DNA from 3 places in the Jeotgalibaca ciconiae genome. Region 3 is predicted to be linked to each of the others. Evidence: riboswitches for the same ligand, from Rfam matches in the RefSeq annotation. Region 3 holds a riboswitch; each other region holds the start of a gene.

Region 1 (7,809 bases), 130 kb from region 3:
GAAAGTGTTGATTTAAATAAAGGGCGTATTGCGTTAACAATGTTACCAGAGTAGAAAAGAAAGCTTCTCTTTGATTGAAAATAGAGAGAAGCTTTCTTTTTTAGCCGTCAATTTCATATTGCTCTTCAATGGAGTCTTCATATGTTTTTATATAAAATCCCTCTTCATTAGACCATTCTGCATAAACGATATCTTCAGTGGAAAGGTGATTTAATTTAGCGATTTCTTCATATAGCCATTTTATGTCTTTCCCGATGCTTATAAGTGTCTTTTTTTCAATAACACCTTCGTCAATCAGCAAGTAACTGAAGATAGGGTGTTGTTCATCTTTTTTCATGACTGAAACTTGTCCATTGATTTCCATGACCGCATATTGTACTTCTTTTAAAGAGAAACAATTTTGCGTTCGCAACATACTTCGTAATTGTTCCATTTCAATGTGGTTATCTTTTATTTCTTTCATATTCAATTCGCCATTGAAAATGAGCACGGAAGAGCGACCCTTCATTTTTCTGGTTAGGGAGTCTCTTCTTTGTAGAAGTGATTCCACTATATAAATAATGACTCCCCACACAAGAAATGCAAAGAGCATATGAAGAGCATGGATCTGATCATCGTAGATAGATTCTTCTACAATTCCTCCAAGAACAAAGGAGTAGATAATATCAAAGGGGGTTATTTCTGAAAGAGCTTTTTTGCCAATAGCTCGCATGACAATCATTAATGCAAAAAAACCGATAATTAACTTACTTGCGATACCAATAAACATAGCATTCCCTACCTTTCTCTATTAATTTAATTGTAAATTAAGATAAGAAGAAAAGCGAAGAAAATGGGGAAATCGTTTTATTTGGTCTCGATTTTATCTTTTGTTACACTATAAGTAGCAAATGAAAGGAGAAATCGTTAATGAGTAAAAAAATTGCAGTGTTACTTACTGATTTATTTGAAGATTCAGAATACACATCTCCTGCAGAAGAGTTGAAAAAAGCTGGCCATGAGTTAGTTACAATCGAAAAAGAAGCTGGAAATGTTGTAAAAGGAAAACAAGGTGATGCAGAAGTTACCATTGACAAAGGAATTGACGATACGAAACCGGAAGAATATGACGCACTCTTAATTCCTGGTGGGTTTTCACCGGACAAACTAAGGGCGGACGATCGCTTTCTAGAATTTGTACGACACTTTGATCAAGAGAAAAAACCTATCTTTACCATTTGTCACGGACCGCAGCTAATGATTAATGCAAAAATAGTTGAAGGGAAGAAAATGACATCTGTTAAGCAAGTCGGTATTGATTTAATAAATGCCGGTGCGAAATGGGAAGACAGCGAGCTTGTTATAGATGAAAGTGGTTTGATAACAAGTAGAACACCTGATGACTTGCCAGTTTTTAATAAAGCGATTGTAGAAGCGTTAGAAAAATAAACGTTAAGAAACTAAGAATCTTCAGCCATTTAAATGTGGTTGAAGATTCTTAGTTTGTTTGCTAAATTAAATGGAACAAGAAAGGGGAATATATGTGAACCAAAAAGAATTACAATCTTTGGTAGAAGATATTTCTTTAGAATTCTTCGAACAATCGTTTAACCATACAGCTTCTTTCAATAGACGCCTTCGTACAACTGGCGGAAGATATTTATTACAAACCCATCATTTGGAATTTAATCCACGAGTACTTCTCCAATATGGAATGGAAGAACTGATTGCTGTTATTAAACATGAACTATGTCATTATCATCTTCATATTATGGGGAAAGGTTACCGCCATCGTGACGGAGATTTTAAAGAATTATTGGCGAGAACAGGCGGCGCCCGCTATGTAAAAAACCTTCAAAATGAATCTGAAATACAAAAGAACAAAGTATATCTTTGTAAAAATTGCCAGCAAAAATACATAAGAAAAAGAAAGATTGATACAAAGAGGTATGTGTGTGGAAAATGTAAAGGAAAGCTGGGGCTGATTGGCAATGAATGAAAATGATGACTAGTCGGAAGAAAATACGATAAAATATAAGGAAATCACTTAGGAAAGTGGATAAAAAAAAGAGCCTCTCAAAAAGAGAAGTTCTAAAAATTTGTTATACCAATGCGGCCAAGAGGACTTGAACCTCCACGGGGTTGCCCCCACCAGCCCCTCAAGCTGGCGCGTCTGCCATTCCGCCATGACCGCGCAACAACTACTTTAGTATAGAACTGGAAATGATTTCTGTCAATACCGCTCAGCGAATATAAAGAATATTATAGCAGTTGTTTCCGATTTGAAAAAATCTGTTGATTTTCGAGGCTGTTTTTTAGAAAAGTTAGGATAAAAACACTACCAAGAATGGGAAATTGACAATGCCAAGATGTAAAAAAATAAGGATCTCAAACTAATTTATAGTTGAGAGTCCTTATTTTTATTTACGAGCAATCAATACCCAAGTTTTTTATTTATCGATGTATAAAGCTGTGGAGTTGTTCGGTAAATAATTACTAGGACGACGATTGTAAAGATTCCGGTAGCAAGAGCACTAGCTCCGTTCAGTACAATGGAGTAGAACCATGCACTCCACCCTTCAGGAGCGTATTGACCCCAGAAATAGTATCCGGCAATCGTGTGCCAAAAATAACGAGCAATTACTCCTACAATGGAAGCTATTGTAATGTACACAACAGAAAGACCCCAGTTCTTTTCTTTAATAGCAACTTGGGTTTTATTTGCCCATAAACCAGCAAAACCAGAAAAGCCAAAAGCAACAAAGTATTCAATGAATCCTTGAAGAGGGGTAAGGATGTCCGCATTTCCTACAAAGATATGCAAAACTCCCCATAGAAAGCTAGCCACGAGCCCAGGGCCAAATCCTCGACGTAAGCTGTATAAAATTAAAACAGGCTGGCCAACTGTTATAGAAAAACTTGGCCCTATATCCAACGGAACAAATGATAATGCCGTCGCCAACGCTGCCATAATGGTACCTTCAATCCAGATGTTTAAATTTTTTGACATAAAAAAATCTCCTCCTTTATTGTAGAATGGAACAGACCTACTACAAAGGAGAAGAATACATTACGTGTTCTTTACTCACACAATCCCTACGCTCGTATTAACGAAGTCAGGTTCGAAGGGTTAGAATTTTCATTCAGTCTCAGCCAGTAAAGGCACCCCTTTGTGATAAGTGTTCTATTCAGTTACCAATACTTTAGCATAAGCGGTTTCTCAATGCAACACTTTGAAGCAATCTGTATCAGTTTTTTTTGCTGGTTTCTTGATTTGGAGCTAGTTCAGCTTCGAATTTTTTCTTTCGTGCTGTATTTAAAATGGAATCAATCATACCCCCAATTAAAATACCTATTCCAAATCCGAGCGCCATATTATCTAAGAAATATCCAATCAGCATTCCGACGAACATTCCGATTATGGTGAAAAGAAAAGTATTTTCATAAGTTGCTTCTTGTTCCTCTTGCGAGATGATTTCCTTTTCCTTCCCTAAAGAATCATAAAGTTTCGGAGCTTTCACTTGTATATTTTTCCGTTGTATTTGCCTTCCTTTACGTTTTGCCATGTAAATGTAGTCCTTTCTTTGTAAGAATTCACATTTATCATAGCAGGAATATCATTTTTTGTGAATCTTTGTAAAAGGGATTATTTTTTAGGATCCACTTCAATATCATCCTCTTCATGAAAATCGTATTCGCCGTCTCCTTGCATTTCAAATGCATCATCTTGAGGAGAATAACCGATATCAAAATAGGCTTGGGAAATATCCATGCGAGGGAATCGGTTGTTCGAAACGCCATTAACAAGTAAAAATGGTTGTTTCAAGTCTGCTGTCAAACAACAATCAATCAGATGACACATATCCCGTTTAGATAAATGAGTCGCTAGCCCGTCTGCATCAGCAGTTCCTGGAGTGATGTCGCTGTCGAATCCGCCAATACGAATGCCGATAAATTCCTGCCCATACTTGTAAGAATGATAGCTTGCAAGAGCCTCCATGTAGACTTTTGAAACGCCATATAAGTCAGCTGGGTGAGGATAATCGGTTGTTTTCACTTGAACATTGGGAGGATACCCTCCAATAGCATGAACCGAGCTCGCGAAAATGACTCTCTTTACAGATGTATCTTCTTTAACAGCTTCTTTGAAAATATTGTGGGGAACTTTATAATTTAAATCTAAAAGTGAACCATAGAAGTCAGCATCAGGACGGGGATCGCCAGCTAAATGAATAACATAGTCGATTCCCTCGAATAATCCGTTTACATTTTCAGGATCAGTTAAATCAATTTCTTTTATCTCAGTTCCTTCTTTTAAAAAATCAAAAAAATCAGAAAAATCTACATCCACTAATGTGAGGGAATGATTTTTCTTTAAATGTTCTGTTAAGACTGTTCCTATATTTCCAGAAGCACCCGTAATTAAAATGTTTGACATATTGAACCCTCCTTATATTTTTCACTTAAAGTAAAGGTATGCTTCTTTTTAATAAAAGTCAAAAGATAACATTTGGGAATAATCGAATGAAACTAAGGAAAGTAATGTTAGAATACGCTATACTGAAAATGAAAAGAAACAGACCATGAAAGGAGATGATTCGATGCCTGAAATGGATTATGAATTATATATGGACACTGCTGTACTTGCAGGGAAAATCATGCTAGAAAGCAACGCAGAAACCTATCGAGTTGAAGAGACCGTCACTCGGATTTTGAAAAAAACAAATTTAGAGATGATTGATGCAATCGCGATTACGACGGGACTGATTGCAACGTTGGATAGTCCGAATATGGATGCCATTACAGTTGTGAAACGTATATCGAACCGTACCACAAATCTGAATAAGATAACGAAAGTTAATGATGTTTCTCGAAGGTTTACTGAAGGGATTATTACGATACAAGAAGCCTATTCATTCTTACAGAATATCGATGAAATTCAATACGATGCTTTTCGAAAAAACTTGGCGATATTTAGCTTTATTCAGATGATTTTAATTATGTATGGTGGGAAATGGATTGATTTTATCTTTCTTTTACCTATATCTGCCACAGTGACTCTTATTACTCATTATGGGAGACGATGGATGGTCAGACCATTTATTTTAGATATGGTGGCTAGTTTTATTATTGCTTTGTTAACGAGTTTTATTACAAAAGTTGTTCCATTGGGGTTACAAGGTGACTTGCTGATTGTTTCAGCGATTATGCCGCTGCTTCCTGGTACCGCTATGACAAATGGAGTCCGAGATATTTTTAAAGGAGATTATATGTCGGGAGGGGCAAAGGTGTTGGAGGCTTTTGTGATTGCTATTTTTATTGCGATTGGCATTGGTTCCGGATTAGTGATTGGGGGTAGATTAGGTTTATGATACGAATTATCCTTGAATCCCTTATTGCTTTTGTTTCTGTATATTTTTTCGCTATTTTACTGGAAGCTCCAAAACGAGCGTTATTACATTCTGCCATAACAGGTTCTTTAGGATGGTTTGTCTATTTGGTAGGGTTAGAATTCTTGGAGAAAATACCTGCTACATTGCTTGCTGCAGTTGTGATTTCTTTTTTATCTCATTATTTCGCTCGTTATTTAAAAACTCCAGCAACTGTTTATTTTCTACCTGGATTTATACCATTAGTGCCTGGGGAAGCTGTCTATCGAGCTGTTTTTTCGTTTATTAACGGCGATTACGGAGAAGGGCAATTGAGATTAAGCGAAGCTTTATTAATATCCGGAGCAATTGCGGTTGCTATTTTTATAGTAGATGCAATATTCAGTTTACAAACTAGATTAAAGACGATAAAAATAGTAAAACAAGAAGAGGAAAACCTGTAATCTTATGAAATATTCTCGTAACCAAATTATCAAAGAATAACAATAAAAAATGTGCTAGTATTATGCGGAAGGGAGATGCAAAAATGCCTGAAGAAGAAAGAGAAACGCGTGCTAAACGCCATAAAAAAAGTAAACGTTCCAATCTGATCATGAATCTTTCAATCGGTCTGATTGTCCTAACTGTAGTAATTATTTTATTTGAATTATTATTTGGAGGCTCTGCTAATGATAATGATCCGAATCAACTAGGACAAAATTCTGGAAGTGATAACTCGTCATTTGTTATTCCTCCAAAAGATGAATCCAGTGAAGATGGAAGTGCTGAATCAGAAGAAGAATCCGAAGAAAGCTCATCAGAAGAGCCTGAAGAATCGGAAGATGAAGCTGAAATAAACGAAGTTCCTTCAGATGACCCAAATGTCATTCGTGCATATGTGGGTGATTGGGAACCAATCGGAACAGAACAAAGTGAACCGCATGTAACGCAGTATGATGAAACAAGCGTTGATTGGGCAGAGATGAAAGAAGCAAGTTCAGAAGTAACGGGAGTATCACTTGCAAACATGATTATCACTTGGATTGGTAATAACGGAGAGCAACGAGTAACGGTTACTTTTACTGATTCTGAGAGTGGACAGGTATATAAAGTATATCTTTCGTGGGTAACAGAAAAAGGATGGCAAGTTACAAGGTATGAAGAATTACGAGCAGCATCATAAAAAATATCCCCTGAAAAGTATTCTTTCAGGGGATATCTTTATGTACTTATAAGGCTTCTTTTTTGCAATTCAAAAGCTAGAATGGCAAACTTAATTTGAGTAAAAAAGTTTATTGAAAGGATGGTTCTTCTATGACAGAAACAGTATACATGAAAGAAAATAATCCATTCCCTAATAATACGTTGCCTGTGCTTTATTATCCAGAAGTCCTTACAGAACTGATACGTGGTTCAAATAGCGGTCAAAATGTATTAAATATGTTTGAAGAAAATGGTTATTCAAATGGTTGGGTAAACGGGATTTTCAGTTATCATCATTTTCACTCTAACACGCATGAAGTGCTCGGTTGTATAGCGGGAGAAGCCCAGGTTCAGCTAGGTGGACCTGGTGCAGAGATTTACACGTTTAAAAAAGGGGACGTCTTATTGCTGCCAGCTGGAATCGCTCATAAAAAAATAGAATCTACAGCTGACTTTTCAATAGTGGGAGCCTATCCAGAAGGACTAAGTCCGGATAAACAAACTGGAAGCGAAGAAGAGTATGAAATAATACAAAACAGGATAAAATCATTAGCAGTCCCCAAGTATGATCCGGTTGAAGGAGAAAAAGGAGCAGTAAAAAAATATTGGAATTAAAAAAACATCGTTTTGAGGCCTGTTTGTGATAAATAAGCCTTAGAACGATGGTTTTTAGTTAAGCTGGATTTTACGATTTTTTTGTTCAATATCTAACGAGTTGCTACAATGCGAGCTTGTCCGTTTTTTTATCAGCTTTCAGCATCGTATTGGATTTCCATAGCTTTCATGTCTTGGAAACTAACTTGATCAAGCGCCTTAGAAGCTAAAAATAAATTGAAGTCATCTCTTGCATGGTGATCTGCGGCATCCCATACTGCAAAATCAGCTTCCTCTGCTTCATCCCAAGCTAAATCCTCTTGGAAATCAAGCATACTATTGCGCCACTCTTGGTAAGCAAGGTATAATTCTGGTTTCATTTTTCACCTTTCCTAACGTAAAATAAAAATCATTTCATTCAAACGGTTTTCTAAATCGACTGCACCCCTCATGAAACCTGCTCTTTCAAAGGCTTTTCTAGCGTTTAAATTTCCAATTGCAATGAGTCCATTTATTCTATCATAACCCTGCATATTTTCCGCCAAAATTACAAACTTTCTAAGAGCCTCAGTACCATATCCTTTTTCTTGGAAGTGAGAATCAATCATGAAGTTTTCTAATAAAATGGTATTTATTTCTTTTTCGAACCGAAATAGCAGAAATC
Region 2 (7,809 bases), 1.4 Mb from region 3:
AAACTTCCATACGCAGGTTTGGCTCAAAGCCCATTGAAAGCAATTGGCTTGGCATTCCTAGTAATTGGACTGGGTACTTTATTCTTCACCCAAAAAAGAAAAGCACAAGAATAACTTAACAGCAAAAAAGATGAAGGACTCTTAAGCGGAGTGCTTCATCTTTTTATTATAGACTAGAGTATTATGAGTTCTGCTTTCTATGTCGAGCTGCCAAGGCGGACTTATCCGCTTCTCTAATTAAGCCAAAATCGCATGTAAATCTTGTAGATGCTCTATTTGATAGGTCGGTTCAATGGACGACGGATTCGGTTTTTTATGAGGATTGAACCAGCATGAATCAATCCCGGCAATGTTTCCACCTTTAATGTCAGAAGTAAGTGAGTCTCCTATGATTAAAGCATCATTCAGCGAAAATTGAGGAATGCGGTGAAAGACATAATCAAAGTACTCTTGCATTGGTTTTTGAAAACCAGTGTCTTCTGATACAAACACCTTTTTAAAATAAGGTAATAAACCAGAGTCTGTTAAGCGGCGTTTTTGAGTTTTTGAAACACCATTTGTTACTGCATAGAGCTCATGCGTGTGTTTTAATTGATCCAGAATTTTAATGCTTCCATCAATAAGAAAATGCCCTTCTTCAAGTGCAGCACGGAATTCCTTATCCATTTCGCTGCCAATGACATCTTTTTGATACAAGTTGAAAAAATCTTCAAAACGTTTCCCAAGTAAAATATTTCGCTCAATCTGTCCTTTTTCAAATTGTTCCCAGAGACCAAGATTTATTTCCGAATATTTGAGAATCGCGTCCTCAGATGGTTCCACATCCATTTTTTCTAATAATTTTGTAAACGCATATTTTTCAGCTGCTTTAAAGTCAAGCAGGGTATCATCTATGTCAAAAAGCAAAGTTTTATATTTCATATGTACCTCCCGAATTTTCTATGAAGCATTTTCTCTATTCTATCATCAAACTGTCCTTTTGTTGTGGTATTATTTTAATTAGAAATGAAAATCGGTGCAGCTATTCAAAAAAGGGATCTTCTGAGATCCGTTCAAGCATGTATAAGTAAGGCGGAGGATGTAATGAAATCTCGTAAATGGATAAATGTTTTTGCAATTTTGTTGATTATAGTGGGAGTAGTTTTTCTAATGAGGGGATATTTCGAAAGCTTTTTAATAAAAAAAATGACGAATGATAATCAATTCACCTCAGTGACTGTTGAAGAAGTCCAAAAGAATGAAGAAGTAGAAGGAGAGTTTGATTTTGATCAAACTACTAACTTAAATTTCGAACATATACTTGCGGGATATCAATCGAGAGATAATCTACCGGTGATCGGCGGTTTAGGAATTCCATCGATTCAACTTCAATTACCGATTTTAAAAGGTCTTTCGGAAAGCAATCTTGTGGCGGGAGTAGGAACTATGACTCCTGACCAAAAGATGGGAACAGGAAATTATTCTTTAGCCGGACATAATTATGCACGAACAGGTATTTTATTTAGCGATATTCCCAATACATCCATAGGAGATTTAGTGTACATAACTGATTTGAAAAAAGTTTATGTATATGAAATGAATTATTTGAAAATGGTAACACCTGATCGGGTAGATTTAATAGAAGAAATTCCTGATAGAAAAATGATTACATTGATTACTTGCAGCCTTGATTTAACCATGCGATGGGTTAGCCAAGGAGACTTAGTAGAAGAAGTGGCGATTGAAAATGCGACAGATGAAATGATTGCTGCATTGGGAATGGATTCTTAAAAATAGAAAAAATCGTCGAAGGAAATAGTATTCCTTCGACGATTTTTTGTTACGGATTTCCTTTTTTGGGGTTTATCAGACAAAAGCATCCATTAATATGTGCACTTTCCTTGATAAAAACAGCTTATCAGCTAAAGTCTCGGTTCTTACAGCCTTCTTTCCTTGATAACGAACATATATCAAGGAAAGTTTGTATTTAAATGCTCGGTTTTCCCTGATAAAATCTAGGATTCTTCAAATATAATAAACTGGCCTTATCTGATGAATTGTTCTTTCAATTCTTGAGCTGCTAGAGACACATCGGGACGACTTACAATTGCTGAAACAACGGCTATCCCTTTAATTGGAATATTTTGTAAAGCGGGAATTGTTTTTTTATCGATTCCGCCAATTGCTACAACGGGAATGGGTACTGCCTCACAAATTTCTTGTAGTTCTTCTAACGAAGTATACTGAGCATCGTTTTTGGTATTGGTAGGAAATATAGCCCCTACACCTAGATAATCTGCGCCCATTTCTACAGCAGTTAATGCTTCTTCCAAATTGCTAGCCGACACGCCCATGATTTTTTCAGGACCAATCAGCTGTCGTACGACATCGGCCGGGAGATCACTTTGGCCGACATGGACCCCATCTGCATCAGCAGAAAGAGCGATGTCGACTCGGTCATTGATAATGAAAGGAACACCTAATTCAGAAGTGACTTTCCGTACCCTAACGGCTACATCATAAAAGTCACCAGAAGAAAGTTCTTTTTCACGTAGTTGAACAATGGTACATCCACCTAAAATGGCTTGTTTAACGGACTCCTCAACTGTCTCGGAAGACATCGCTTGTTGGTTTGTTATGACATATAAACTGTAATCAATATTAGATTTCATAAAACAGTGCTCTCCTTGTTAACATTTCCTCATTCATTTTACTGATTGCGTCTTGCAACGATACTCGGAAGCTGCCATTTCCTACTTCCCCAGCTTTCTCAAAAGAAAGTTCGCCTGCAACTCCCATGGTTACTAAAGCTGTAACAGTTGCTTCAAATGTTTTTTCGGCTGCTGCACCACAGTAAGAGCCAATAAGAGAAGAACACATGCAACCTGTTCCAGTAAGCTGGGATAACATGGAATGACCATTTTCGATAGCGACGGTTCGATTACCATCTGAGACAAAGTCAACTTTCCCAGTAATTGCTACAATACAATCCAGTCGAATAGCTAAATCCTGAGCTATTTTTTGAGCATCTGTAGAATTTGTCCAATCATTTTCTGAAGCATCGACTCCTTTTGTTTCCGAATCTAAGCCAGCTAGGAATTTAATCTCGGAAATATTTCCACGAAGAACATTAACTTTTATTTCTTTTAGAAGTTTAGCGGCCGTTTCATTCCGAAAAGAAGAAGCGCCTGCACCTACTGGATCCAGGATAACGGGAATACCTATTTTATTTGCCATTTTTCCGGATTCAATCATGGATGCTACGGTCCTTTTATTGAGGGTTCCCATGTTCAACACTAATCCTGAAGCGATTTGAGTAATTTCTGCGGCTTCTTCTAAAGCATCAGCCATGATGGGAGATGCTCCAATCGCAAGTGTAATATTGGCACAATCGTTTACTGTCACGTAATTGGTTATGTGATGAACCAATGGACTTTGTTCCCGTACTTGATTAATTAGTTGCATATATTTTTCTACCATTATAGTGCCTCCTGTAATCCATTTTTATATACATCATAGAAATGATGGGTTGGACCATTACCTTTTCCAATGTCCAAAGAATGAGTAATGGCAGTAGTGATATACGCTTTTGCTTGCTCAACGGCTTTTTGGACAGGCAGGCCATTGGCAAGGTTGGCCGCAATCGCCGAAGAGTAAGTACAACCTGTCCCGTGAGTGTTTTTTGTTTGAATTCTTGGTGAACTGAAATAGTAAAAATCAGTACCATCAAATAGAATATCAGTCGCTTCGTTTGTATTTTCGCTGTGTCCGCCTTTCATTAATACAGATTGACATCCCATTTCGTGAATAATTTCGGCAGCTTTTTTGATATCTTCTTCATTGCGGATTTCAAAACCCGCCATTTTTTCTGCTTCAGGAATATTAGGAGTCACCATATCTGCTAGTGGGATTACATCGGCAATCAATGTATCGATGGAATCTGGATCCATTAATGCAGCCCCGTTTTTAGCATACATAACAGGATCGATGACGATATTCGACGGCTGCCATTCTTTTAATTTTTTCGCAACTGCCAGCATGCCTTCTCGACAAGCCAGCATCCCAATTTTAACTGCTTCGGGCGGAAGGTCTTCAAATACAGCCTCAATCTGTTTCTCAATGATGTCTGGTTTTACATCTTGTGTTTCAATTACACGAAAGGTGTTCTCAGCAACCACTGAGGTAATGACAGACATTCCAAAAACGCCATGCGCAGAGAACGTTTTTAAATCAGCCTGAATACCAGCTCCTCCGCTACAATCTGATCCAGCAATACTTAATACTTTCTTCATGATATAACCTCCGATATTTTTTGGTCATATACGCAAAAGGAGCGCTTTCTGAAAGAAAGCACCCCTAATAATCCCTTGGATGACTTGCTTCCCTACGTCGGTCTTAACCAACAGGTTCAAAGGGTCAGGTTTTAACCTTCTCAACGCCGAAACGTCCCCCCGCAACATACTCGATTCAATTGTTGTATAAAAATAGAAAAAGTCTTCCCTAAAAAAGGAAGACTTCAAACAATATCGTAGTTTGACTGCTCCCTACGTCGGTCTTAACCAACAGGTTCAAAGGGTCAGGTTTTAACCTTCTCAACGCTAAGCGTCCCCCTGCATATATTATCTACATAGTAACGTACTCTATTGCTTTTATCAATCGGCTTATTGATTCTTTAAGCGAAAGGGTAGTAAGCAAGAGATAATAAGGCTTTATAAACGTTTAAATTTTTGAGTAAAAGCTTGGTAAAGAAGAATTCCAACAGTTGCTCCAGAACTATCAATCAGGACATCTTGTAAACTTGGGCCGCGGCCAGGTACAAAAGATTGATGAAATTCATCACTCATAGCGTAAAGTGCACAAATAAGTAAAGAAAAACCAAATTGTTTTATGCCGGACACTCCATTTAGACGTAAGGCATTAGATGTTAAGATTCCAAGAATGAGATACACACTAAAATGGGCGCCTTTACGAATCAGGAGATGAAGAAAGGACTGATTAACTTCGATAGTAGGTAAGAGAAAATTTATGACTTTCATGATAAAAATTAAAATACTTCCGCTCAAATTTCCAGAATCGGTAGCTTGTTGAGCAGAAAAAGAAAAAATTACTGCCATCCAAGCAATAACCATTCCCCAGCTAAACCATTTTTTCAGTTGCATTATGATTACTCCTTTAGAAACTGTCATCTCTCCTATTATATATCATGTTATAATGGAAGAGTAGAATATTGGAAAGGAAAGTGAATGCAAAATGATATCCTATAAAGAAGCAAAAACAATGGAAGAAGTACAAAGTTTTATAAAGAACCATCATTTTGCGCTTGTTTATATTTCCCGTATTAATTGTAGTGTCTGCCATGCCGTGCTTCCGCAAGTGCAAAATCTTTTAGCAGATTTTCCTGAAATTCAAATGATAAAAGCAGACGCTGATCAAATTCCTACTGTAGCCGGTGAATTCAGTGTATTTACGGTCCCTGCTATCCTTCTTTTCGTAAATGGAAAAGAAATGATACGCAAAGCTCGTTTTGTAGTTATGGGTGAATTAGAACATCAATTAAGACAAATCGTTACAAATTATTAAAATAAGTGGAGGATTTATGACAAAGAAATATTTAGTTGCGAAAACATTTAAGAAGAAAGGCAGTGCAGCGATTTTATTGGAGCAGGTATCGGATTTTCTATCCTATATTCCTGAACTAGAAGGAATGTTTAAGCGAAATGCCGAATTTCTGATTATAAGCAAAGAAGATGAGTTAGAGTTGGATGAGGCATGGCCAGAATACGCACCTTTTCAGCTAGAAGAAAATAAACAGGATTTTGAAAAAGCTTTAAAAGAAAAAACGAGCCGGGAGAAAAAGTGAATGAAGCAATCGATTGTTTTAGCCAGCCAATCTCCGCGCCGCAAAGAATGGTTATCACTTTGTGTCAGCGATTTTTCTGTTATTTCAGCGGATATTGATGAAAAGTCCATCGAGAAGCAAATACTAAAAACGAACAACGAAGAGCCTTTTCTTCTAACTGCAAGTCGTTTAGTAGAAATGTTGGCAGCTGAGAAAGCCCGTGTAATTTTCAAAAAACAACCGATGAGTATTGTCATTGGAGCCGATACAGTGGTCGTGCATGAAAACCGTATTTTAGGTAAACCTCTCGATGAATCACAAGCATATGAAATGCTTCGTTCCTACGCAGGGAAAACTCATTCCGTTGTTACGGGAGTGAGTATCAAAAACTCGGAAAAGGAAATAACTTTTTCAGTCGAAAGCAAAGTGACGTTTTGGGATTGGAACAAACAGATGGAACAAGAAGTTTTTGATTATATTAAAACGGGAAATCCCATGGATAAAGCAGGAGCGTATGGTATCCAAGAGATGCCTAGTTTATGGGTCAAAGAGATTTCTGGTGATTATCCTAATATTGTTGGATTGCCAATCTCTTATGTAAACCGAGCGCTTTATGAATTTGAGTAAGAAAAAGAAGCCAAAGAGCGTGATGAGTAGCGCGCTTTGGCTTCTTTTTGAAAAGTATGTATAGAAGTTTTTGACTCAAGAAGCTTTGGCTTTTTGGTCGCGGTCATATAGAAAAACACAAAGAATCATAAGGCCTAGAGCTACTCCGATTGCTGCCATTCCATAGAAAATTCCGAATTGATCAGATAAAGCTCCCGTTATTGTTGGCATCACAATGGATCCGATACCACCTAATACCAGTAAAATTCCCATAGCCATGGGGTAATCTTTGATAAATCCACCGGTAGCTGCAATCGTAGTTGGATAAATACCCGCCATAGAAAGCCCAAGCCCGAGAATAGCAAATGTAATCATCATTTGATTTCTTGAAGCTAATAAAACAACGAAGAATAGGGTAGTTGTTAATGTTAAAGCATATAGTACGTAGATTCTTGGAAAACGATCACCTATAGCGGAAACTGCTAAACGCCCTAGCAATACACCAACCCACAAGAGGGATGCCAAGAATTGAGAGTACCCAATCGTGAGAATTCCCGAATCCACAAAATATTTAACAAGCCAGCCATTAATGGTTGATTCCCCACAAAGATAGAAAAATAGCGTACCAGCTAAAATCCAGAAAGTCTTTTTCTTCATAAAATCATAGGAAACTACTTTTTTCTTTCTTTCAACAGGTTCTTCAGGCATTTTCATGCGGGAGAAAAAGAAGATAGAGAGTGCTGTAAGAATAATAATAACCACCCCAGCTAGACGCCAGCCATTTACGCCGATTAGGTGAACAGCTCCAATGACTAAGTAAGGAGCCAACAAAGCACCAATTGCAAAAATACTATGCAAGAAACTCAAAGCTGCAGAACTACTATTAGAAATTTCATTTACAATGGAGTTGTTAAAGTTTGAAATACTTCCACGACTCAAACCTGTAAAGAAGAAAGACAGGATAAGTAAGAAGGGATTTCCGGTCGTAATCATCAGTAAAAATCCAGCTGTTACAAAACTACTTAAAAAGATAATGGCTTTTTTTCTGCCCAAATAAATAGGGAGAATTCCAGCAATGAAACTAGCTAGTAAATTTCCAACATAGTGAGAAGATAACAAGGAACCACTTACTGTGTCACTTAAATTATAAGCTTCACTGATGTAAGGTAAAAGGGAGCCCATAATCATTCCGTATAAACCGTTTACAGCGAATACATAATAAACGCATTTCATGATATATTTCTCGTCAGCATTCAAACGTGTATAAAATGATTCATTTTTCAAAGTTATTCCTCCATTTTTTTATAAATAAGAAATGCAGTTTCTTTATAAGAAACAACTTCTATTATACGATACAAAGCGTTTTTCTTCAATAGTATTAAAAG
Region 3 (7,809 bases):
GTAAAAAATCGCATCCCAACATTTTTGGCAACAGATTTCATAAGCGTTTGTTGAAGTGGATCACTAGCAGTATCATCATTGGCAACAACAATAAATTCACCCCAAGTGATCGAATCCATAATTGGCCTTGCCCGTGTATGAGACGTTCATCAATTCTAACTAATTTTAAATCTGGTTGTATCATAATTTTTCCTCCTAAGTTTTACCAATACATTTTCCAATCTTTTTAAATCTAACTAATGATTCCAAGTAGAAATAATCACCCCAAATATTACCTTCATCTACTCCTTTTCCTGAATGCCATGAATAAACACCAGAATTATCAGTGCTGTTACTCCCTCCGTTTTTTGATCGGTGTAGTTATCGATTAAACTTTCTAACATGGCATGTTGTGAATATTTGTAGACGAGTTATATTTGTTTGTCTCAGGTATAAATTTATCCATTAAGTTCAAACCACATACAGCAATCGCTGCTGCTGAGGTATCACGCGATTGGTCAGAGCCATCTGAAAAAATCAAATCCCAATAACTGATAAAATCTTCTGGTAGACGATTTAAATAATAATTTGTTACAGACTCAAACAACTCAATATTCTCTGGATCTTCATTATAATAATGGTTTAAAGCGATTCCATAAATTAACCAGCTTTGACCGCGAGCCCAGCTAGAATCATCAGAATAACCTTGACGCGTTTTACCTTCTATTGGTTCCCCTGTTTCTGGATCAAAGTAGTAGGTGTGAAAAGCAGATGCGTCTTCACGTATCGCATTTTCAATAGTAGAACGATAGTGTTTTTCTGCTACCTCTCGGTAAGAACCATCTTCTGTCACATCCGTTGCCCAGTATAGTAAAGGTATATTTAACAAGCAATCTACTATTAATCGGTAATTATCTTTTGCTCCTAATTCTCCCCAAGCTTGAATAAACTCCCCTTTTTCTTGATAACGTGTCATTAATTTATCAGCTGCAAGCATTGCGGCTTCTTTTGCTTTTTCATTACCAGTTAGTTTATATGCGCTTACACATGATGGAATGTAAAGAAATCCTAGGTCATGATGGTCCAATTCGACATCATTTACAACACGGTTATAAAAATCATCCACATGTTTTTCAGCTAACTTTCTATACTTATCATCACCTGTTGCTTCGTAAGCTAACCAAAGAATACCGGTCCAAAAACCGTTCGTCCATTCAATATTCTTCATCGGTTGATAGGCATTATTTTTAGTAGCTGGTCCTGGAAAAAGATTACCGAGCTTTACAATATTGTAATCGATTTTTTTAATCGCCTGAGCGATTGCCTCATCAATCTTTTTTTCTGTTAACAAACCACTCGCTATATATGCATCACTCGAAACAAGCGGTTCTAAATTTACTTTACTCATTTTTATAGTTCCTCCCTTAACGTGTTAACCCTATATCTATAATACAAAAGATTTTCTCATTTGTAAACGTATTCTTTTAAAAAAAATAAAAAATGCTGTTTTCTTAAAAGAAGACAGCTAAAAAGCCCTTGTAATAAAAGGCTTTTCTACTCATTATTTTATTTTTATCATTTGATTATCTTTATTGAATGCCGTTATTTTTCCGTAAAAATATTGATTTGCTTCTGTTTTAAAAAGTTTATCTCCTTTGATTACATCATTAAAAGGAAATAAATATCCAAAAATTCATGATTATCCAACAAGATTCTTACTCCTGAAGCATCTGGATACTTATCTGTCTTCCCATTTTGATATACCGATAATGGTTGGCACTGAATCGATTGATTCAATGTAATAACTGAAATTTCGTTTACTTGTCCATTCTCCACTTTGTTTTTATTTATCACTCGTTGATGTTGAATAAGTTCGTTATATATACTTGAGCGTTTTTGATTTTCAATTTTTAAGAGTCCGTTTCGAACAAATAATTCTCCGGTAGATAATTGTGCCTTAAATTCAATCCTATTTTCATCTCTAGGAATCACCTGACAAATTTCATTGAAGTTGTAAGTAGTCGTTAATGATGTTCCGTTGCCACGATAAGAGTCATAGATGATAACCAAAGACTGCTCTTCCAGAATAAGAAAATCTCTTGAATAATAACTTAAAAGATGCGATTCGGAGGGATGGGATATCCAAGCATTGGAAAATAAATACCCTCCCGATATACCTTCTATTTCACTAGTATTTTGAAAGATAGGCAAAGGAAGATGATCGTACCCCACGACTCTGTAATCACAGTTGATAAATCTTCCTCATCAAAAAACGTATTATGAGCTGCTATTCCTTTTAAATCTTTTCGTATAGAACTTTCTGTATAAGTATACCTTCCTCCATCAGAGATAATTTCTTCATTCTGGTAATTCAGTGTAAAACTCCCAGCAGAAGCATGGCCATGCGAACTGCCATGCAAACCATTAAATAGTGTGAAATAAACACTTTCTTTTTTAAGAGCACTAAAGCCGCTTTTTTCCCCACGAAACAAAGCGGGCAGTTCAATTTGGCTTCTCTTATGATCCGTGTACAAAGCTCCCAAAAATAATGCAGAAGAACTGCTGCCATTTTGCGGAAGAAATCCCATTTCCCGATAAATATTATATATATAGGTAAAATCTACATAATCACTATCATGTAAAGGGCTCAAATAATCATCCGAACTAGCCATATAGTAAGAAGATTTCATCGGTTGTTCCAATTTAGCTCGAAGATTAATTGGTAAAGTTCTCTTTAAACATTCAGAAACTTGTAGAATATAAGCAAGGCTTGAAATCACTTCATGATGATATAGTGGACTTTGTTCCCAGTGAACGCCATCCGAATAAAATTGAAGATCAATTTGATTTTCTAACTGCACCCATACCCAATCCATGAGACTGCTTTTTATCTTCTCAGGGAAGAATAAGTCGTATACTGCAATTCCGCTCAATGCCAAGACACCCCAGTTGCTTAAACGATACTTATCAATATAGGAGTTCTTTAAAAATTGAATATGAATCATCATTGATTCATCAATTAATTCCAACTCTTCATTTGTTAGTTTTTCTATAGGTAAATACGTGAGACTTTTCAACCAATTCATTAATCGAATACCTGAATCAATCGGTCTCCATGAATTATTATTTGATGCATTCGGAACTCCATTTTCTTTGATAAATAAGGATAGTAATTGTTTCCATTTTTTAAAGTATATTGATTTTTGAGTTAAAGCATACGTAATGGCTAAATCTACCATAAACCCTTGGCGGTTCAACATATAAGTCCATTCCACATCATCTTCTGGATAATCATTCCATTTATATTTTGAGATTGAATAGGGAATATTACAAGCTTCCATATCGAGAGCATCTGAAAAAATAATTTGATCATTCATTAAATAATCAACTCTTTCCTTTATGTTCTCAATCTCTTTTAAGTTGGATCGATAAGAATTCCTTATCCAATCTTTACTAAAAAAACATTTTTTATAATGAATAATCTGTAAAATATCCACAATAAAATCACTCCTTACATTTTTGGAAGAATTTACTTAAAGGGTTATAACGTTAAGTTTCGTTAAAAAAATAGTATTTTCTACTCTGTAGTTATTTGAATGGAATAGTAATGGGGATCAATGAAGCTCCTAGTATATTCTAATATTTCTCCATTTAAACTAGTCGTAATTTTTTGAATATCAAAAAAAACAAGGTCTTCCTCTTCTCTTGTTTGCTCCTTCAAATAATTCTCTACAATTTTCAGTTCTTTGGATGTCGGCTCGAAACGCACGATATTAACCGACATCTCGGCATGAATATTATAATTCCCAGATATTTCTTTCGTCACGCTCGCACCATGTTTAATATTTTCAATTCCTGTTTCAGGTATTTTCCTTTCTAATAAATAACGATTTTGAATCTTCCATGGTATGTCGTTGACATAGGCAACTTGAATGATTTTAATGATATTCTCTTCTCCTTGTAAATCTCCGAGTTTTTTTGCAATCTCCTTATCTTTAAATGATTCACTGATATGTGTTTCGGTACGTTCAACCACTTTCCCTTTCATGGAAGATACAGGCGAAGTTTCGCTAAATAGCACTTTACGGTTTATTAAGTTTCTACGGACAAAAGTTCCATATCCTTGACGACGAATTAAATAACCCTCGCTTACTAAGTTATTCAACGCCTTGACTACAGTGGTATTACTAACATTGTATTTCTTTTTTAAATCTGCTTCTGAATAAATTTTATCTCCTGGTAAAAAAACACCCTCATTAATCTCTTTGATAATATCTTCTTTTATCATCTGATACTTTGACACCATAGTTACTCTCCTCATCTATTTCTTTTTTTAAAAATAAAGAGTTTGATATTCATTGTCGGACTTTTCAGACTCTTGGAAATGGTTTCATAATAAATACCTAATATTATTTTACATTATTTGGAATATTTTGCTAGTTAGAATATAACAAAACATCAATGTAAAGAAAAAAACCCAGATTAACGAAATCTGAGTTTCTTCTACTTATCTTAAAAAGATCTTTAAGTCGATATTGAACGAGAAGTGAGCTTTATTATTTCATCTTAACTCCAAGAACCCATTCAGACGATAAAGTTTTCGCTCTCAATTCATCGTCAGTCCACCATCAACGGTTATGTTCTGTCCAGTAATCGCGCGTGCTGCTTCGGTTCCTAAGAATCCTACCACTTCTGCGACATCTTCTGGAGCAGTAACCTTCTGTAAAGGAGACGAATCAGCAATTAACTGAAAGACTTCAGGAGTCGTGACTTTACTTGCATCTGTTGTCTGTAAGAGCCCACCTGAAACCATATTGACTGTAATGCCCAGGGAACCTAGTTCTTTTGCCATGTTTCTAGTAAAACCTAAAAGAGCAGCTTTAGCTGTTGTATATTGATGATAAGGAACGACTGGATTTTGGAATAAGTTTGTTCCAATATTAATGATTCTTCCATATTGATTTTCTTTCATAGATGGCAATACAGCCTGAACAGTATTTAAGGAAGACTTAATCGAACCTTCAAATTGTTCCGTATAGTTTTCCCAAGTCAATTCTTCTACCTTTTTTTGGGTAACTGGATTAAATTCGAAATTTATCAATGCGTTATTAACCACCACATCAATTCTCCCAAATCTCGCAATTGCTTTTTCAACCATAGTTTTTACTTGTTTTTTATCACGGACATCAGCTCGGATCGCGATTGCTTTATCTTCCCCAATCTCTTTGACAACTTTTTTTGCTTTTTCTTCACTATTGAAATAATTGATAACAACAAAGTACCCTTTCCGCCCGAAATTCTTTGCAATTTCACTTCCTAACCCTCTGCTCGCTCCTGTTACAAGTACAACTCGATTATCTGACATTCTTCTTCCCCCTTATGATTGATTGAAAAAGTATCCATCAAACAAAAAACTCCTTACACCATAGCGGGATAAAGAGTTAGAGTTTACAAAAACACGCACGAACAAAAAGAGTTTCTGTAAATTCCACTTCCCTACGCTGGTGTTAACTAGATCAGGTTCTAAGGGTCAAGGCAGACAGCCTCTCTCAGCATAACGCACCCCTAGTGGATAACTTATTCAATTAGATTTAAAAATACCATACATAATCAGTGTGGTCAAACAAGTAAAGAATGAAGCTGCTAGTTGTTTATATTCAATTTTCAATTGTCCCATAGAAAAAAGGCTTGACCTTTTCGAATAAATACAATAAAAATACAGAAACGAATACACCCAGTAAGAATCTTATGATCCCATAAGAAGGTGTAATTGCGTCAGCATTCTCAAAACTATGATTGAATATTTCAATAGGAATCAAGTGAATGAAAAAAATCGCTTGGCTGTATCGTCCAAGCTGTCCGAACCGACTTCTTTTATATACAGAAAATAGTAAAGGAAAACCAAAAAATAGCAAGGGGCTTAAGAACATGAGAAAATTCTTGTCCCTTCCTTGATTCAAATAAATGAGCCGTCCTTCTATGCACAACAATACAAATGTAAAGAATAATCCAATAAACATCTTTTTTCTATTTGCTAGCAAGAATTCTTTCTTATCAGAAATAAAAAAACCTATTAAAACAAATATAGAACTATAAAAAAGGCCATTTCTTGTAGTCAAAAAGATAGAAAAATAAGTGTCTAAAATTTTGGAAAGTAATGGGTGTGTAATAAAAGAAGAATACGTTTCAGCGGCTCCCACTATATACAATGAGCCAAACAAAATAAAAGATTTCATATAACCGAATCTCTTTATCAGCTTCGAGACCACAAACAATGAGAATAGGAGAGCTGGAAAATACCAGAGATGATAAAAAATACCCGTATAAGTCAGTCCAAGTATGAATGCAATTGGATATAATATGAGCGGTAAGTTGATTTGCTCATTCATGAACTGAATTCCTAGAGGTAAATAAATAATAGACCAAATAAGATAGATCTTGATGACTTTTTTAAGCCACAACTTCTTCTCCTCAACTGACCTAGCTCTGTAGAAGAACGCATTGTTCACAAGAAAGAATGGTACCGCTATTCTACATAAAATGCTTTTTATCATAAAGTGGAGGCCAGATATATCAGTTACTGTTCCACAATGAATAAGCACAACCAGTAATGAACTAATAAATTGTGCAAGATATAAATAACGGTACTCGTTTTTTCTTATCATTTTTCAGCTGTCCTCCATCTCAGTATTGAAAAATGATTAAATAATCATTCACTTATTCTAGCCCTTTGGATTCCCATTCCAACATGGTGATTTTTCTCCAATGTCCACTGGTTCCGTTCCAGCTCCATCAATCACTCCAACTGCCATTGATCCCTTTATCAATATCATCCATATGAACAGATTCGGCTAATATCTTTTGTGTGTTCTGAAGTTGCTCTACTAATGGAAAGATTCATATCTCACGCATCCAAATTGCCTTCATCCATTCACTAGCCTACTAGAAAAAGTTAAATCTATCAATGAATTCTTCTAGTAAAAATGAATCAATACAAATGAAAAACGCCACTACCTATATGGTGTGACGTTATACTTATAAAAATATACTGATTTTATTATGCAAGTCCATCCCATCCTTGACTAGCCATAAAATCCAGATTCTCTTTTTGCCATCCCATTCCCATCATCTGAGCGTTCAGCATTTTTCGATTACATTTAAATTTCAATCGAGTAGGCTCTCCTACTAACTCTATAGTAATAATATACTGCAATATTCCTTTCCGGACCTTAAATGATTGAATATCAGAATATGGAATCACTGCATACTCTCCTGTCAAGCTTCCACCCATATTGAGGTCAAGCAAAAGTAGTTGGTCTCCAGCAAACACTACAATGAAATATTCCATAGCCAAAACAGACAAATTGCCATAAGCTAGCGATGCCATCAAACTCGCATCCGTATACCCATAAATATAATTATGATTGATTCTAATATCAGAATTAATTTCTTTGATGAAAGATTCTATGTTTTCTTCCCATGTCTCTGCATTCATCCATCTCTCTCCTTCTCAAATCGACCCTGTGTTATTGACCTAAAATAAATATAACGTAAAAGCGCTCGATTTAATAATGATAACTGAATTTCTATCCCTTATTATTAAATAAAAGTCCCTATCAAACAATAAAAAAAGCTAGAATCCTTTTAGTTAAGAATTCTAGCTTTTCGATTGATTATTTTGTCAAATCTATTTTTTTGCTTATCCCATACATAATGAGTCCTCCGATTGCCATAGAAAAGAGCTCTCCCAAACCAACACTAATCCAGGTAATAAAAAATGGTAAATCATTGACGATGGCTAGTTGGCCTGCAACGGTAAACATTGAAAAG

What was found. A riboswitch is a leader RNA that binds a small molecule or an ion and turns the genes downstream of it on or off. The one in region 3 is predicted to bind thiamine pyrophosphate.
Region 1: another riboswitch for thiamine pyrophosphate. It lies ahead of thiT (energy-coupled thiamine transporter ThiT); the one in region 3 lies ahead of EJN90_RS00085 (3-oxoacyl-ACP reductase).
Region 2: another riboswitch for thiamine pyrophosphate. It lies ahead of thiD (bifunctional hydroxymethylpyrimidine kinase/phosphomethylpyrimidine kinase); the one in region 3 lies ahead of EJN90_RS00085 (3-oxoacyl-ACP reductase).

The regions. Positions count from the first base shown of each region.
Region 1 covers NZ_CP034465.1:138,221-146,029, reverse strand. Annotated here, with positions in the region: gene EJN90_RS00745 (Tex family protein) at 1-54, shown strand, start outside; gene EJN90_RS00740 (DUF421 domain-containing protein) at 101-769, opposite strand; gene EJN90_RS00735 (type 1 glutamine amidotransferase domain-containing protein) at 910-1,428, shown strand; gene EJN90_RS00730 (SprT family protein) at 1,523-1,978, shown strand; tRNA gene EJN90_RS00725 (tRNA-Leu) at 2,091-2,173, opposite strand; gene thiT (energy-coupled thiamine transporter ThiT) at 2,414-2,989, opposite strand; TPP riboswitch at 3,056-3,159, opposite strand; gene EJN90_RS00715 (hypothetical protein) at 3,228-3,545, opposite strand; gene EJN90_RS00710 (NAD-dependent epimerase/dehydratase family protein) at 3,626-4,417, opposite strand; gene EJN90_RS00705 (threonine/serine exporter family protein) at 4,581-5,351, shown strand; gene EJN90_RS00700 (threonine/serine exporter family protein) at 5,348-5,812, shown strand; gene EJN90_RS00695 (YrrS family protein) at 5,896-6,531, shown strand; gene EJN90_RS00690 (cupin domain-containing protein) at 6,663-7,166, shown strand; gene EJN90_RS00685 (hypothetical protein) at 7,298-7,525, opposite strand; gene EJN90_RS00680 (GNAT family N-acetyltransferase) at 7,538-7,809, opposite strand, start outside.
Region 2 covers NZ_CP034465.1:1,578,808-1,586,616, forward strand. Annotated here, with positions in the region: gene EJN90_RS07475 (bacterial Ig-like domain-containing protein) at 1-114, shown strand, start outside; gene EJN90_RS07480 (YjjG family noncanonical pyrimidine nucleotidase) at 238-921, opposite strand; gene EJN90_RS07485 (class A sortase) at 1,084-1,770, shown strand; gene thiE (thiamine phosphate synthase) at 2,025-2,651, opposite strand; gene thiM (hydroxyethylthiazole kinase) at 2,641-3,459, opposite strand; gene thiD (bifunctional hydroxymethylpyrimidine kinase/phosphomethylpyrimidine kinase) at 3,459-4,271, opposite strand; TPP riboswitch at 4,343-4,442, opposite strand; TPP riboswitch at 4,504-4,601, opposite strand; gene EJN90_RS07505 (VanZ family protein) at 4,689-5,138, opposite strand; gene EJN90_RS07510 (thioredoxin family protein) at 5,257-5,559, shown strand; gene EJN90_RS07515 (DUF6718 family protein) at 5,576-5,839, shown strand; gene EJN90_RS07520 (Maf family protein) at 5,840-6,445, shown strand; gene EJN90_RS07525 (MFS transporter) at 6,521-7,708, opposite strand.
Region 3 covers NZ_CP034465.1:7,117-14,925, forward strand. Annotated here, with positions in the region: partial or broken gene EJN90_RS00060 (PTS sugar transporter subunit IIB) at 1-184, opposite strand, end outside; partial or broken gene EJN90_RS00065 (glycoside hydrolase family 88 protein) at 203-1,387, opposite strand; gene EJN90_RS00070 (hypothetical protein) at 1,639-2,049, opposite strand; gene EJN90_RS00075 (heparinase II/III family protein) at 2,160-3,476, opposite strand; gene EJN90_RS00080 (GntR family transcriptional regulator) at 3,557-4,285, opposite strand; gene EJN90_RS00085 (3-oxoacyl-ACP reductase) at 4,586-5,344, opposite strand; TPP riboswitch at 5,456-5,556, opposite strand; gene EJN90_RS00090 (acyltransferase family protein) at 5,637-6,644, opposite strand; gene EJN90_RS00095 (hypothetical protein) at 7,037-7,474, opposite strand; gene EJN90_RS00100 (QueT transporter family protein) at 7,653-7,809, opposite strand, start outside.